DNA from 2 places in the Melissospora conviva genome. Region 2 is predicted to be linked to the other one. Evidence: predicted binding sites of a transcription regulator. Region 2 holds the regulator's gene; the other holds the start of a gene.
The links. The regulator HrcA, encoded in region 2, represses chaperone genes, less so after heat shock. The targets are predictions, from matches to a motif close to GGTTNGCACNCTCNNNNNGAGNGTGCNAACC.

Region 1 (7,694 bases), on a different contig from region 2:
CGGCGCCCAGGTCGTCCCGCTCGGCGGCGATCTGCACCACGGTCTGCAGGTAGCCCAGCGGCATGCCGGTGTCGTAGCGGGTGCCGCGGTAGACGATCGCGTGGACCGGCACGCCCTCGGCGCGCAGCAGCTCCATCGCATCGGTCAGCTGGATCTCGCCACCGGCGCCCGGTTCGGTCCGCGCGATCGCCTCGAAGATCCGGCCCGGCAGGACGTAACGGCCGAGGACCGCCAGGTTGCTCGGGGCTTCCTCGGGCGCGGGCTTCTCGACCAGGCCGGTCACCTCGACCACGTCGCCGAGGTCGGCGAACTCGCCGTCGGTCGGCGCGACCGAGGCGATGCCGTAACGCTTGGTCTCCGCCGGCGGCACCTCGAAGAAGGCGAGAACCACCCCGCCGGTACGCGCCTGCAGCTCCAGCATCGCCGGCAGCAGCGGCTCACTGGGCTTGACGAACTCGTCGCCGAGCAGCACCGCGAAGGGCTCGTCGCCCACATGCGACTGCGCGCAGCCCACGGCGTGCCCCAGTCCGAGCTGCTCGTGCTGGCGGCAGGTGAAGATGTCGGCGAGTTCGCTCGGCCCGCGGACGGCGGCGAGCCGCGCGTCGTCGCCCTTCTCCTCCAGCCGCGCCTCCAGGTCGGGGCGGCGGTCGAAGTGGTCGACCATCGAGGTCTTGCCCCGGCCGGTGATCAGCAGGACGTCGCGGATTCCCGCGGCGGTGGCCTCCTCGACGATGTACTGGAGCACCGGGCGGTCCACGACCGGCAGCAACTCCTTCGGCACCGCCTTTGTGGCCGGCAGGAATCGGGTCGCCAGACCTGCGGCCGGGATGACCGCCTTGACCGCCCGCGTCGACCCGGTGGTGGCTCCGGCGTGCACTGTCACTTCAGTCTCTGGTTGATCCGACATGTCGCGAGACTATCCGCCACGGCCGGATCGCGGCGGTCGTGGGACCGAAGACGCGCCACTCGAGGTGGCGGCCGTCTCCTCCACGGCGCGCGGCGCCACCGGCTCCGGCCTGCCGGTCCCCGGGCCCGCCGGCGCCGTCGGCGGCACCGGCCCGTCGGCGCGCGGCGCCCGCACCGCCATCCGGTACGTGTCCCGCCCGGCGGACTTGGCGGCGTAGAGCGCGTCGTCGGCGGCGTCGAGGACCTCCTGGCCGGTGCCGGCGTGGTCGGGGAAGACGGCGATGCCGATCGAGACGGTCACCGCGATCAGCGCCGGGCCGGCCGGGGTGACCCCGCCGACGCTGTGCGGCTGCACCGGGATCGGCGTGTCGCGGATCGCTGCGCCCAGCCGTTCGGCGACGACGGCCGCGCCGGGGGCGTCGGTCTCGGGCAGCAGCACCACGAACTCCTCACCGCCCTGCCGGAACGCCAGGTCCACCTCGCGGATCTCGCCGCGGACCCGGCCGGCGAAGGCCGCCAGCACCACGTCGCCGGCGGCGTGCCCGTACGTGTCGTTGACCTCCTTGAAACGGTCGAGGTCGAGCACCAGGACGCTGAGCATCCGGCCGAAGCGGCTGGCCCGCTCCACCTCCCGGTGCAGCGACTCCTTCAGGTAGCGGTAGTTCCAGAGCCCGGTCAGCGGGTCGGTCAGCGACAGCCGCTGCACCTCCTCGTGCACCCGGACGTTCTCCACCGCCACGGCGGCGTGCCCGGCGAAGGTGCCCAGCGTGTGCAGGTCCTCGTCGGCGAACTCGTCGGAGCCGAGCCGGTCGTAGAGGACCAGCACCCCGAGCACCGTCGGCTTCGGCGCCAACGCGCCGGAGGCGCTGCGCGGCGCGGGCGCGACGAACCCGGTCGCCACCCCCGGCGCGGTGAAGGGCACCGCCACGTACGTCTCGCAGGCCGGTTCCTGGCGCGACAACGGCCGGTCCGGGCCGACCCGGCCGCGCCGGGGTTCGCCGGTGGCCGCGACCCGGCCGATCACGCCGACACCGATCGGCACCCGGATGGCGCGCGGGTCCCGCAGGGACGCCTGCGCTTCGGTGGGGTCCGCCGGATGCGGCCAGCGCCCCTGCAACCCTTCGCCGCACTGGCCGACGAGGGTGCCGCTGCCGGGGTCGACCAGCAGCACCAGGCCGGCCTGCGCGCCGGTGGCGGCGAGCGCGCTGCGCAGGATCACCCGCAGGATGCCGGGCAGGTCGTGGGTGCTGGCGAGCATGTCGCCCAGGACCGCCAGATGGCCGCGCAGCTGGTCGCGGCTGCCGGTCAGCGCCTGCACGTACGACTGGGTTTCCCGGGTCATCCGGTTGAAGGTCGCCGCCAGCCGCCCGATCTCGTCGCCACTGGAGACCGGGACCCGCGCGGTCAGGTCGCCCTGGGCGACGAGCTCCACCGCGTACGCCAGGTCGTCGAGGGGCCGGGTGGTGGAGCGGGCGAGCGCCCGGGCGGCGAGGACCGCCAGCAGGGCGGCGAGCAGCACCGCGCCGATGAGCACCGCGGAACGGCCCTGGGCGGCGTCGCCGGGCACGGAGAGCACCAGCGGCAGCGGCTGCTCGGCGTCGGGGCCGACCCGCCGTACGTAGCGGCCGTTGCCGGCCTCGGCGATGCCGTCGCCGCGCAGCCCGGCGGCGGTGGCGAGGACCTCGTCGCGGCCGTCGTCCGCCTCGGTGGTCTGGGCGGCGGTCGGCGGTCCGGCGGTGTCGGTGAGCAGGGTGACCGCGGCGCCGGTGACTCCGGAGAGGCGGGCGACGAAGCCGGGGTCGACCGGCTGGAGCGCGATGACGGACCCGGTCACCGTCCCGGTGCCGTCCCGCAGCTCGACGCGGACCCCGAGCGCCTGCGCGCCGCCGGTGGCCGGGCCGGTCGCGGCGCAGTCCAGCCACTGCGGCACGGGCTGCTCGGGGCTGGTGAGGACGGGCCGGCCGGCCGGGTCGGTGATGGCGATCGCGGCAGCGACCCCGCGGCCGACGAGCTGCCGGACGGCGGCGGCCCGGTGCGCCGGGTCGGCGGTGACCGCGATCGTGTCGGCCGCCCCGTGCAGCTGACGGCAGAGCGCCCCCACCGATGTCCGCGCGGCGTTGGCGGCGAGTTCCAGGCGCTCCACCGCACGCTGGTGCCCGACCTGCGACATGGTCCCGGCGACGAAGAAGGCGCCGAGCAGCACCGGGCCGAGCACCACCGCGAGGAAGGCGGCGGTCAGTCGCCCGCGCAGCGTCACACTTCCCCCCGGAGGTTCCGCGTCGAATGCTTGGATGCTGACACAGCCCGACGCGATCCCCGCGTTACCGGAGAAGGTGTTGCGTGATGGATTTTTCGGACGCGGCGCAGGCGGACCGGCTCACCAAGCGTGACCTTCGCGCGGAACTGCTCGCGCGCCGTCGGCGGCTGACCCCGGCGGAGCGGGAACGGGCCGCCGCCCGGGTCCAGGCCACACTGACGGCGCTGCTGACCCGGCTGCGGCCGGCGCGGATCAGCGCGTACGTGCCGGTGGGCAGCGAACCGGGCGGGCCGTCGCTGCCGGCGGTGCTCGCCGCGGCGGCACCCTCGGCGCAACTGCTCCTGCCGGTGCTCTGCGACGACCTGGACCTGGACTGGGCCGTGTACGACGGCGCGCAACCCCTGGTGGCGGCCGGTCGGGGGCTGCGCGAGCCGCCGGGGCCGAGGCTCGGGCGCACGGCGGTGGCCGACGCCGAGCTGGTGATCGTGCCGGCGCTGGCGGTGGACCGGCGGGGCCTGCGGCTGGGTCGCGGGGGCGGCTCCTACGACCGGGCGCTGGCGCGGGTCGGCGCCGGCACGTGTGTGGTGGCGCTGCTGCACGACGGCGAGCTGCTGCCGCGGGTGCCGGCCGAACCGCACGACCGGCCGGTGCGGGCGGCGGTCACCCCGGGCGACGGGCTCGTGCCGTTTCCGGCATGATGCGCCTGTTGGGACAATCCGGGCAGCGGCGTGACGGGTGTCGCGTGCCCGTCGGCTGGACGAATCGCGCCCTCATGCCGCACCATTGGCACTCGAATGCGTCGAGTGCCAATACGGCCCGCCCATCGGAGGAGATCGTGCCTACCTACCAGTACGCCTGCACCGAGTGCGGAAACCAGCTCGAGGCGGTGCAGTCGTTCGCCGACGACCCGCTGACCGAGTGCCCGGCGTGCCAGGGTCGGCTCCGCAAGGTCTTCAACTCGGTCGGCATCGTCTTCAAGGGCTCCGGCTTCTATCGCACGGACTCCCGCAACGGTGGCAAGGAATCCTCCCCGCCGAGCACCGTCGCCAAGGGCGACTCCGCCAAGGGCGACTCGGCCAAGGGCGACTCGGCCAAGTCCGACTCCGGCAAGTCCGGCTCCGCCGGCTCCTCGAGCAGCAGCGACTCCGGCTCCTCCGCCGGCAGCACCTCGACCGCCAAGCCGGCCGCCTCCGCCGCCTGACGGCAGTCGTCGCCTCACAGCCTGCGCGGTCTGAACGGCCGTGCCCGCCTGACAACCTTGCGTCGACTGACGGTCTGCGCGGCCGCCCGTCTTACGGCCGTCGCCGCGCGGGCTGGTTGTCCACAGCCTGAGGGTTGTCCACAGGGCCGCCGGTCGTTGCCTGCCTCCGCCCGGAGGCCGCGCCTAGTCTCCTGCCGATCGCCCGCGCCACCCGGCGCGGCGAGGCGAGGGAGGCGCGATGCGGACCCGGGCACGGCAACGAGCGGCCGCGGAAGAGGATCTGCGGCCGGCCCGGTGGCCACCCCACTGGCTGCGCCGGGCGACCATGCTGCGCCTCGCCGCGGTCGGGGCCCTGCTCGCGGTCGCCGCCGCGATCCTCTGGTCCGCCGAACCGGTCAGCCCCTGCGCGCCGGTCACCGCCTCCACCGACGGCCCGTCGCCATCGGTGTCGCCGTCGGCAACCCTGACGCTGCCGGCCGGCACGGTCGGCGTGCCGGTCCGCCTCGCCGACCCCGCCGCGCTCACCGCCGTACGCCCGGGTGCCCGGGTCGATCTGCTGGCCGTGCCACCGGCGGGCGTACAGAAGCCCGGCGGAGAGCCGCTGCTGCTCGCCGGCCGGGCCCTGGTGCTGGACGTGCTCACCGGCGACGCCGGCGAGATCGGCTCCGCGCTCTATCTGGCCCTGAAACCGGCCCAGGCGCAGGCGACGATCGCCCAGCCCGAGGGGAGCCGCTTCGCGATCGTCGTACGCGAATGAGCGCGGACGACCAGCCCCAGCGCGGGCGATGGCGATGGCGATGGCGATGGCGATGGCGCGAGTGATGCACCCCCGCCGGTGGCGAGTGATCCACCCTTGCCGGTGATCAGCCCAGCGGGCGGATCAGCCCCAGTGTGGGGGGCGGTCGGCGAGGAGACGGTCGTCGTTGCTGTCGGCGTACTCGCCCCAGCCACGGTCGGTGTCGTCGGCGGTCTGGTCGGGGATGACCGCCACCTCGTCGACGAGTTCAACGGTGCGGTCGTCGTCGGTACGTTCCGACGGCTGCTCAAGCCTGCTCACGACCGACAAGCCTACCCGGGTGTTGGTAGCGTCAGACGGCGTGACGACCCCCCGTGATCTGTCCGCCGACGACACCCCCTGGCGCCGCCCCGACGGCCCGGACGACGCCGGCCCGGGCTCCGGCATCGGTGGCGGCGGCATCGGTGGTGGTGAGGGCTCTGGTGGTGGTGAGGGCTCGGGCTCCGGCGGGCGCAGTGACGCGGGCGAACACGGCGGCCCTGCCAGGGCGAGTCAACCCTCTGCTCTTCGCGACGGGTCCCGGGTCCACGCCCGGCACGAAGAGGCGTTCTGGGCGCGGCCGCCCGCGGCCCCCGGGCCTGGCACCAACGGGCGCGGCGGCACCGCCGTGAGCTCTCACGGTGGCACCGGCTTCGGCTCGTGCGGGCTCGGTGACCCGCCGGCCACCCCACCGGCTGCCGGTTACGCCGGACCGCCGCGGAACCTGCGTCCGCCGCCCGGCTGGCGGCCGCCGCTGCACCTGCGCGCCCAGCCGCCCCGGCCGCTGCCACCCCAGGACGCCGCCGCGCTGGACGAGGCCGAGCAGGACGCCCGGACCGTCACCTACGGCGTCGGGATGCTCGCCGGGGCCATCTGCATGGTGCTGATGTTCCTGCTCTGCGCCCGGATCATCTTCTGAGACGGACGCCCCGCCCCCGCGACGACAGCGCCCGCCTGCCGGGTCAGAGCACTCCCCGCCAGACCGCCTGGGCGCCGCTGTCACCGGTCAGGAAGACGTAGTAGACGGTGACCGCGCCGAGCACCGCCACCACCAGCGCCGCGAGCGGGGTGAACCAGCCCGGCAGGCGCACACCCCGGAGCCGACCACTGGCCAGGACCAGCACCACCGCCATGACCAGCGCGAGCGCCAACGCCAGCCAGAAGGTCGTGTCGCCCTGATCGGCGTGCCGGCTCACCTCGTTGAGGATCTCCGGCGGGTAGCCGCTGTCGATCAGCACCCGTTCCAGTTCCTCGCCGGAGAGCTTCGCGATCAGGGCGCTGACCGGGGCGACGACCGCCAGGATCGCCACCGCCCAGCCGGTACGCGTACGCCACCGCGGCACCGCGGTGTAGACAACGGCCAGCAACGCCAGCAGCGGCACGAAGACCACCGCGGCGTGCACCATCAGCGGGTGGGCCGGCAGGCCGAGCAACTCGCGGAACAATCCACACCTCCACCAGGTCGATCACTTCAGCGGCGGCCAGCGTACGGGCCGTACCTGAAAGCCCGCGGTGAATGCCGTGCGCAGCGGCGCGTGGCACTCTTGGGCAATGGACGAGGATCTCGGTCTGTTCGGCCCCGGCTCGGTCACCTGGAAACTGCACGGCGAACCCATCCTGCTGCTCGCCGGGCTCCGCTCGCTCTACCTGCAGGCGCTGCACCCCCGGGCGATGGCGGGCGTGGCGCAGAACAGCAGCTACCAGCAGGACCCGTGGGGGCGGCTGGCGCGCACCAGCGACTACGTGGCAACCGTCATCTACGGCACCACCGGGCAGGCGCAGACCGCCGGGCGGCGCCTGCGTCAGATGCACGCCCGCATGCGCGCCCGAGACCCCTTCACCGGTACGGAGTTCCGCATCGACTCCCCGGAGCTGCTGCGCTGGGTGCACGTCACCGAGGTCGAGTCGTTCCTGACCACCGTCACGCGGGCCGGCAAGCGGCTCACCCCGGCGGAGATCGACGGCTACTACGCCGAGCAGCGCCGGGCCGCCGCCCTGGTCGGGCTCGACCCGCAGACCGTCCCGGGCAGCGCCGCCGAAATCGCCGACTACTACGCGCAGATCCGTCCCGAGCTGCGGATGACCCCCGACGCGGCACGGACCGCGTTCTTCCTGACCGCGCCGCCGGCGCCCGGCAAGCTGAACGCGCCGCTGCGCTGGAGCCTGAACCTCGGCCCGGCGCGCTGGGCGTACCTCGGCGTCGCCTCGACCGCGTACGCCCTGCTGCCGTCGTGGGCGCAGCGCCTCTACGGCACGCTCGGCCTGCCGACCACGGCGCTCTACGGCGACCTGAACGCGCGCATGCTGCGACTGGCGCTGCGCGCGATCCCGCACAGTCTGATCGCCGGTGATGTCTACCGGTCGGCGATGGAACGCGCCGCCCGGCACACCGCCGCCGGGGAGAAGCCCGCGCAAGAGGAACCGGCACGAGAGACGCGGCCGCAGGCCAAGCTGACGGCGGAGACGATCGCGGTCTGAGCGGTGGCGGCTCAGGCCGCCGCGGCCCGCTCCACGGCCGCCCACGGGTCCTGCCCGGGGACACCGGACCCCTCCGG
Region 2 (7,694 bases):
CACACCCTTGATCGGCCCACCGGCGCGGCGCCGGCACCGGCGGGCGGCCCGCTCCCGGATGCCCGCCCGGAATCAGCAGGCCCGGATCACCAGCGGCCGAGGCGGGCGGAGAGCACCGCCAGCGCCGCCGGGCCGGCGGTCGAGGTACGCAGCACCGTGGAGCCCAGGCGCACCGGCCGGGCGCCGGCGGCGACGAAGGCGTCGAGCTCGTCGGGGGCGATTCCGCCCTCCGGCCCGATCACGCAGACGATCTCGCCGGCCTCGGGCAGGTCGACCGTGGTCAGCCGCTCGGTCGCCTCCTCGTGCAGGACGAAGGCGGCGTCCGCGCCGGCCAGCCGCTGGGTCACCGCCCTGGTCGACTCGTCGGGCGAACCGGCCACCACCGGCAGCCAGGCGCGACGGGCCTGCTTGGCCGCCTCCCGGGCGGTGTGCACCCACTTCTCGCGGGCGCGCACACCCCGGTCGCCGCGCCAGAGGACCACCGAGCGCACCGCCCGCCAGGGGACGATCTCGTCCACTCCGACCTCGGTCATCGCCTGCACCGCCAGCTCGCCCCGGTCGCCCTTGGCGATGCCCTGCACCACCACCAGCCGCGGCACCGCGGCGTCGACGTACCCGCGGGCGATGACGGCCAGCTCGAGGCTGCCCCGGCCGACGGCGGTGACCTCGGCGGTCGCCGTGCCGCCCCGGCCGTCGGCGAGCACCAGCCGCTCACCGACGCGCAGCCGTTGCACGTTCGCGGCGTGATGCCCCTCCGGCCCGGCGAGGGTCAGGTTGTCGGCCGTCGGCAGGGATTCGACCAGGAACAGGGGTACGGACACGATCACAGGCTAACCGCCCCGGCCGGGCGGACCGGACCGGGCGGGAATCTCAGCCGTGGCCGTTGAAGGCGTCGCGCATCCGCGAGAAGAAACCGCCCTGCTTGCTCAACTCGGCGACCTCCTCGCCCCGGCTCTTGGCGAAGTCGCGCAGAATCTGCTCCTGCGCGCCGTCGAGTTTGGTGGGGGTCCGCACATCCAGGTGCACGTAGAGGTCACCGCGGCCGGTGCCGCGCAGGTGCGGCACGCCGCGGGCCCGCAGCCGCAACGTGGAGCCGGGCTGGGTACCCGCCTTGACCTCGACGGCCTCTTCGCTGTCGAGCGTCTTGATGGTCAGCCGGGTGCCGAGCGCGGCGGCGGTCATCGGGACGGTGACCCGGCAGTGCAGGTCGTCGCCCTTGCGCGAGTAGACGTCGTGCGGCCGCTCGTGGATCTCCACGTAGAGGTCGCCGGGGGTGCCGCCACCGGGGCCGACCTCGCCCTGCTGGGCCAGGCGGATGCGCATGCCGTCCTCGACACCGGCCGGGATCTTGACCGTCAGCGAACGCCGGGTGCGGACCCGGCCGTCACCGGCGCAGGTCCCGCAGGGGTTCGGGATGGTGCTGCCGTGGCCGGAGCAGACGGTGCAGGGGCGGGCGGTCATCACCTGGCCGAGGAAGGTGCGCTGCACCGACTGGACCTCACCGCGCCCGCCGCAGGCGTCACAGGTCGCCGGGTGGGTACCGGCGGCCGTGCCGGCGCCGCTGCAGGTGGTGCAGAGCACGGCGGTGTCGACCGTGATCGGCGCCTCCACCCCGAAGGCGGTCTCGTTGAGGTCCAGCTCAAGCCGGATGATCGCGTCGGAGCCGGGCCGGGTACGCGGGCGCGGGCCTCGCCCGGCGCCGCCACCGGCGCCGCCGAAGAAGGCGTCCATGATGTCCTGGAATCCGACGAACGGGCCGGCGCCGCCGGGGGCGCCGCCACCGCCGGGGGCGAGTGGGTCACCCCCGAGGTCGACGATCTGCCGCTTCTGGTCGTCGGAGAGGACCTCGTACGCGGCGTTGATCTCCTTGAACTTCTCCTGGGCCTCCGGATCCGGATTCACGTCCGGGTGGTACTGGCGGGCCAGCTTGCGGTAGGCGCGCTTGATCTCGTCGTCGGAGGCTCCCCGGCTGACGCCGAGAATTCCGTAGTAGTCCCTGGCCACTGCGTTCGGTGTCCCCATCGTCTGTGTCGCTTGACGTTCGCCGGTCCTCGGGCCGGTTGCCCCTGGTCAGTTCTGTGCGAGCAGCTCGCCGACGTAGCGTGCCACGGCCCGCACGGTGGCGATCGTCCCGGGGTAATCCATCCGGGTCGGGCCGAGCACCCCCAGCCCGCCGACGATGGTGCTGCCGGGGCCGTACCCGGCGCTCACCACCGACGTCGCCCGCAGGTTGTCGATCTCGTTCTCGTCGCCGATGCGTACCCGGGTCGCGCTCGGTTCGGTCTCGCCGATCAGCTTGAGGAGCACGACCTCCTCCTCGAGCGCCTCGAGGACCGGCCGAAGCGAACCCTGGAAGTCAAGGAGACCACCCCGGGTCAGGTTAGCGGTGCCGGCCAGCGCGATTCGTTCCTCGTGTCGCTCGACCAGCGTCTCCAGCAGCACGGTGGCCAGGCAGGTCATCGCCCCGCGCAGCAGCGGTGACGCCTCCTCGACCAGCGTCTGCACCAGCGGCGGGGTGTCGGAGAGCTTCTTGCCGCAGAGCTTCTCGTTGACCAGCCGCCGCAGCTCGGTGACGTCCTCACCCGGGGTCGGGCCGGGCATCTCCACCAGCCGCTGCTCGACCCGGCCGGTGTCGGTGATCATCACCAGCATCAGCCGGGTGGTGGAGATCGGCACCAGCTCCAGGTGGCGTACGGCGGAACGGGCCAGGCTGGGGTACTGCACCACCGCGACCTGGCGGGTCAGCTGCGCGAGCAGTCGGACGGTGCGGTGCACGACGTCGTCGAGGTCGACGGCGCCGGCCATGAAGCGCTCGATCGCCCGCCGTTCGGCGGGCGAGAGGGGCTTGATCCGGGAGAGCCGGTCAACGAAGAGGCGGTAGCCGCGGTCGGTGGGGACCCGGCCGGCGCTGGTGTGCGGCTGCCGGATGAAGCCCTCTTCCTCCAGCACCGCCATGTCGTTGCGCACCGTGGCCGGCGAGACGCCGAGCTGGTGCCGCTCGACCAGGGCCCTGCTGCCGACCGGCTCCTGGGTGGCGACGTAGTCCTCGACGATCGCCCGCAGCACGTCGAGTTTGCGTTCGTCGAGACTCATCCCTCCCCCTTTGCGGTGACGACAGTCGAAGGTGCTGCCCCGGCAGCGGGCCCGGTGCGCGGCCACTGCCGCGGCGAGCACGCGAACCGCTGCCAGGCCGGGCGGCGACCGGATCGGCCGACCTCACGCCCTGCTGGCACTCGACTGTAGCGAGTGCCAGTGTACGTCGCGCGGGGCCGGAGCGCGATGATCAACCCGAGGTGGCGCCCGGGGCGCCGGCGCGCCTGCTCAGCGCCGGCGGTGACCGAGCTGTCGGATCGCAGTGTCGCCGTCTCGCCGGTTGCGCCTCGGCCCTACCGTTGAGGCTATGACCGATTTCCCGCCGCAACACGGATCGGACCGGCCCGATCCCACCTCTCCCCCGCCGCAGGGGCAGAACCCTCCCTACGGCTCGCCGACCTCCGGCGGCGGGCAACCCGGCGCCTACGACCAGCAGCCGGGCGAGTACGGCCAGCAGCCCGGCGCGTACGGCCAGCCCGGCGGCTACGAGCAGCCCGGCGGATACGGCCAGCCCGGCGGGTACGGCCAGCCCGGCGGTTATCCTCCGCCGGCCGGTGGGGGTTACCCGCCCTACGGCGGCCAGCCCGGCTATCCCACCGCCCCGCCGCCGCCCGGATACCCGAGCAACGACGACAAGACCTGGGCGCTGATCGCGCACTTCGGCGGGGCCGGCGGGGCCCTGCTCGGCAGCGGCGGGCTCGGCTGGCTCGCCCCGCTGATCGCCATGGTCTCCAAGGGGCCGCAGTCGCCGGTGGTCCGGGCGCACGCCGTCGCCGCGCTCAACTTCCAGATCACCTGGACGATCGTCACGATCGTCGCCGCGGTGATCGCCGTGATCACCTGCGGAGTGCTCTTCTTCCTCCCGATGATCAGCATTCTGATCCCGATCATCTTCGGCATCATCGGCGGCGTGAAGGCCACCGAGGGAGTGCTCTACCAGTACCCGATGAGCTACGCGTTCGTGAAGTGACCCACCCGTCCCGTCGGCAGCGCCCCGCCCCGCGGCGGTGCCGCCGGCGGGCCGCACCCGGTCAGGGCAGCAGGTCGCGCACCACCGCGTCGGCGAGGAGCCGGCCGCGCAGCGTCAGCACGGCCTGCCCCGCCCGGTAGCCCGCCTCATCCAGCAGGCCCTGCTCCAGCGCCCGCCGGGCGCCGGTTACGCCGGCCGGGTCCAGCACCGCGAGCGGCAGCCCTTCGGCGAGCCGCAGCCGCAGCATCACGTCCTCCATGTGGGTCTCGGCGGCGGTGAGCAGTTCCCGCCCCTGCCCCGGCGAATGCCCCTGTGCCAGGCGCTGCGCGTACGCCGACGGGTGCTTGACGTTCCACCAGCGCACGCCGCCGACATGGCTGTGCGCGCCCGGGCCGAACCCCCACCAGTCGCCGCCGGCCCAGTAGAGCAGGTTGTGCCGGCACCGGGCAGCCGGCGTACGGGCCCAGTTCGACACCTCGTACCAGGAGAAACCCGCCGCGCTCAGCGCCGCCTCGGCCGCCAGGTAGCGGTCGGCGGCGACGTCGTCACTCGGGTACGGCAGCTCACCCCGGCGCATCCGGGCCGCCAGCCGCGTCCCCTCCTCGACGATCAGGGCGTACGCGCTGACGTGGTCGACGCCGGCGGCGACGACCTGCTCCAGGGAGGCGGCGAAGTCCTCCGCGGTCTCGCCCGGCGTGCCGTAGATCAGGTCCAGGTTGACGTGGTCGAACCCGGCGTCGCGTGCCTCCCCGGCGGCGGCCACCGCCCGGCCGGCGCTGTGCCGGCGGTCGAGGACGGCGAGCACCCCCGCCGCGGCGGACTGCATGCCGAGCGAGATGCGGGTGTAGCCGGCCGCCCGCAGCGCCTTGAGCGAGGCAGGGGTGACCGATTCGGGGTTGGCCTCGGTGGTGACCTCCACGTCGTCGGCGAGCCCCCAGAGCCGGTCGATGCCGTCGAGGATGCGCGCCAGGTCGTCGGTGGGCAGCAGCGTCGGGGTGCCGCCGCCGACGAAGACGGTGTCGACCCGCGGCGGCGGGTTGCCGGCGAGGACCCGGCCGGCGAGCGCCATCTCGGCCAGGACGCTGTCGGCGTACGACTCACGGGTGACGCCGCCGCCGAGCTCCGCGGCGGTGTAGGTGTTGAAGTCGCAGTAGCCGCAGCGGCTGGCGCAGAAGGGCACATGGACATAGACCCCGAACCCGGCTGAACCCACCCGTGCGGTGGCTTCTGGGGGCAGAGCTCCGTCGAGGGGGACGGATTCACCTTCTGGTACGGCTCCCGGCATGCCACTAGTCTGCCCGGCATGACCTCTCCCGACGCACTCGTGCGGTCCGGCACCGCCTCCGGCGTGACCACCCTCACCCTGGACAGCCCGCACAACCGCAACGCGCTCTCCACCCGGCTGATGACAGAGCTGATCGAGGGGCTCGCCGCCGCGGTCGCCGACGACGCGGTACGCGTCGTGGTCCTGACCCACACCGGGCCGGTCTTCTGCTCCGGGGCGGACCTGAAGGAGTCGGCGCAGGCGTACGCCACGGGCACCCTGCCGGCCGGAATGCTCGGTGACGTGCTCGCCGCGGTCCGGGAGTGCCCCAAGCCGGTGGTGGCGCGGGTGGCCGGGCCGGCCCGCGCCGGCGGACTGGGACTCATCGCCGCGGCCGACCTGGCGGTCTGCGCCCGCGAGGCGACATTCGCCTTCACCGAGGTGCGCATCGGCGTGATCCCGGCGGTGATCTCGGCGACCGTGCTGCCGCTGCTCACGCCCCGCGCCGCCGCCGAGCTCTACCTGACCGGGGAGAAATTCGACGGCACCCGGGCCGCCGAGATCGGTCTGGTGACCGCCGCCGTGCCCGCCGAGGAGCTGGACGCCAAGGTCGCCGCGTACTGCGCCGCGCTGGTGCAGGGCGCGCCGCGGGCGCTGGCCGGCGCCAAGGAGCTGCTGGCCCGCCCGGCGCCGGCCGACCTGCGTACGGAGCTGGCCGCCTTGTCCGGGCTCTCCACCGGGTACTTCCTCTCGGAGGAAGGGCTGGAGGGCGTGATGGCGTTCCGCGAAAAGCGACCCGCTCGGTGGGTGCCGGCGGCGCAGTGACCCGGTCGACCGGGCACAGAACGGTACGGAGCAGGAGAAATTCCGCAGCCCGGCCCGGGTGGTGATCGTGGAACGTACGCTTGCCCCCGGCTGGTCGTGACGAGGAGGAATCGCGTGCGCGGACGGGCAGTCCTGGCGGCTCTGGCCGCCTTCACCGTGCTGGCCGGGGTCGGCATCGTGCTGGTGATCAAGCAGATCGGCGACGGGTTCACCCTGCCGCGGGTGAGCCGCAGCTGCGTGACCGAGGCCGACGGCCAGGTCGAGCTCAGCCCGGAGCAGATGGCCAACGCCGCCACGATCGCCGCGATCGGCGTCCAGCGGGGCCTGCCCGAACGCGCCGTCATCGTCGCTCTCGCCACCGCCTTCCAGGAATCACAGCTGCGCAACCTCGCCGGCGGCGACCGGGACTCGGTGGGGCTGTTCCAGCAGCGGCCCAGCCAGGGCTGGGGCACACCGGAGCAGATCCAGGACACCCGGTACGCCGCCACCCAGTTCTACGCCGCGCTCGAGCAGGTGCGCGGGTGGGAGAAGATGCGGGTCACCGACGCGGCGCAGACGGTGCAGCGGTCGGCGTTCCCCGAGGCGTACGAGAAGTGGTCCGAGGATTCGACGGTGCTGACCCGGGCGCTGCTGGGGCAGTTCACCGGCGCGGTCGCCTGCACGGTCAGCCGGGAACCGGCGCTGCGCGGCGACGCCGCCACCGAGGCGCTGCTGCGCGGTCTGAAGCTGGACTGGGGGGTGTCGCGGGACGCGGCGAGCCCGGCCACCGCCGGGCTGACACTGACCGCGCAGGACGAGCGGCAGGGCTGGCGCTACGCCCACTGGCTGGTGTCGCACGCCAACGACCACGGCGTGCAGCGGGTGCGCTTCGACGACCTGGAGTGGACGGCGGCCGACGGCAGGTGGAAGTCCGCCGAGGGCGAGGTCACGCCGGGGTCCGTCGTCGCCGAGGTCTCCGCCGACGCCTGAGCAGCGGCTGCCTCCGCGCCGATCAAGCCGCCGGTCGGCAGCCGGCGGGGTGGGCGCGACGAGGAGGAGGCCGGCAGAGCCAGAACCTCAGGAGCCGGTGCCGGTTCAGGAGCCGGTGCCGGCCACCCGGCGGGCCACCTTCTGCCGGATCGGCTCGGGCAGCTCGGCCGCGGCGAGCAGCCGGGGCAGCAGTTCGGGCTCGGTGCTCAGCGCGCGGAACGTCTCGCCGATCGTCACTCCGTGGGCGGGCCGCTGGACCACGCGGATCTCGTCGCCGGCCCGTACCTCGCCGGGGGTGAGCACCCGCAGGTACGCCCCGGGCGCGGCCCGCGCGGTGAAGCGCTTGATCAGATCGGGTACGCCCCAGAACCCGGCGAAGGTGCGGCAGGGCGTACGCGGCTTGGTGACCTGTAGCAGTGCCGTGCCGATCGCCCACTGCTCGCCGATGACGGCGCCGGTGACGTCGACGCCGGCGGTGGTGAGGTTCTCGCCGAAGGCCCCCGGCGGCAGCGGCCGGTCCAGCTCGTCGGCCCACCACGCGGCGTCGGCCTCGGCGTAGGCGTAGACGGCCTG

Region 1: a site for HrcA is predicted at 3,945-3,975, ahead of ACK8GG_RS03280 (FmdB family zinc ribbon protein). Genes of this name have one in related genera too.

Annotation. Positions count from the first base shown of each region.
Region 1 covers NZ_JBLLDT010000001.1:641,757-649,450, reverse strand. The annotation lists gene ACK8GG_RS03295 (UTP--glucose-1-phosphate uridylyltransferase) at 1-907, opposite strand, end outside; gene ACK8GG_RS03290 (sensor domain-containing diguanylate cyclase) at 917-3,163, opposite strand; gene ACK8GG_RS03285 (5-formyltetrahydrofolate cyclo-ligase) at 3,247-3,861, shown strand; gene ACK8GG_RS03280 (FmdB family zinc ribbon protein) at 3,999-4,364, shown strand; gene ACK8GG_RS03275 (flagellar biosynthesis protein FlgA) at 4,603-5,121, shown strand; gene ACK8GG_RS03270 (hypothetical protein) at 5,245-5,421, opposite strand; gene ACK8GG_RS03265 (hypothetical protein) at 5,462-6,058, shown strand; gene ACK8GG_RS03260 (DUF2231 domain-containing protein) at 6,102-6,584, opposite strand; gene ACK8GG_RS03255 (oxygenase MpaB family protein) at 6,691-7,617, shown strand; gene ACK8GG_RS03250 (RecB family exonuclease) at 7,629-7,694, opposite strand, start outside.
Region 2 covers NZ_JBLLDT010000010.1:48,493-56,186, reverse strand. The annotation lists gene ACK8GG_RS19615 (16S rRNA (uracil(1498)-N(3))-methyltransferase) at 87-821, opposite strand; gene dnaJ (molecular chaperone DnaJ) at 871-2,004, opposite strand; gene hrcA (heat-inducible transcriptional repressor HrcA) at 2,071-3,093, opposite strand; gene ACK8GG_RS19600 (DUF4870 domain-containing protein) at 3,401-4,063, shown strand; gene hemW (radical SAM family heme chaperone HemW) at 4,125-5,348, opposite strand; gene ACK8GG_RS19590 (enoyl-CoA hydratase-related protein) at 5,367-6,152, shown strand; gene ACK8GG_RS19585 (hypothetical protein) at 6,267-7,121, shown strand; gene ACK8GG_RS19580 (MOSC domain-containing protein) at 7,227-7,694, opposite strand, start outside.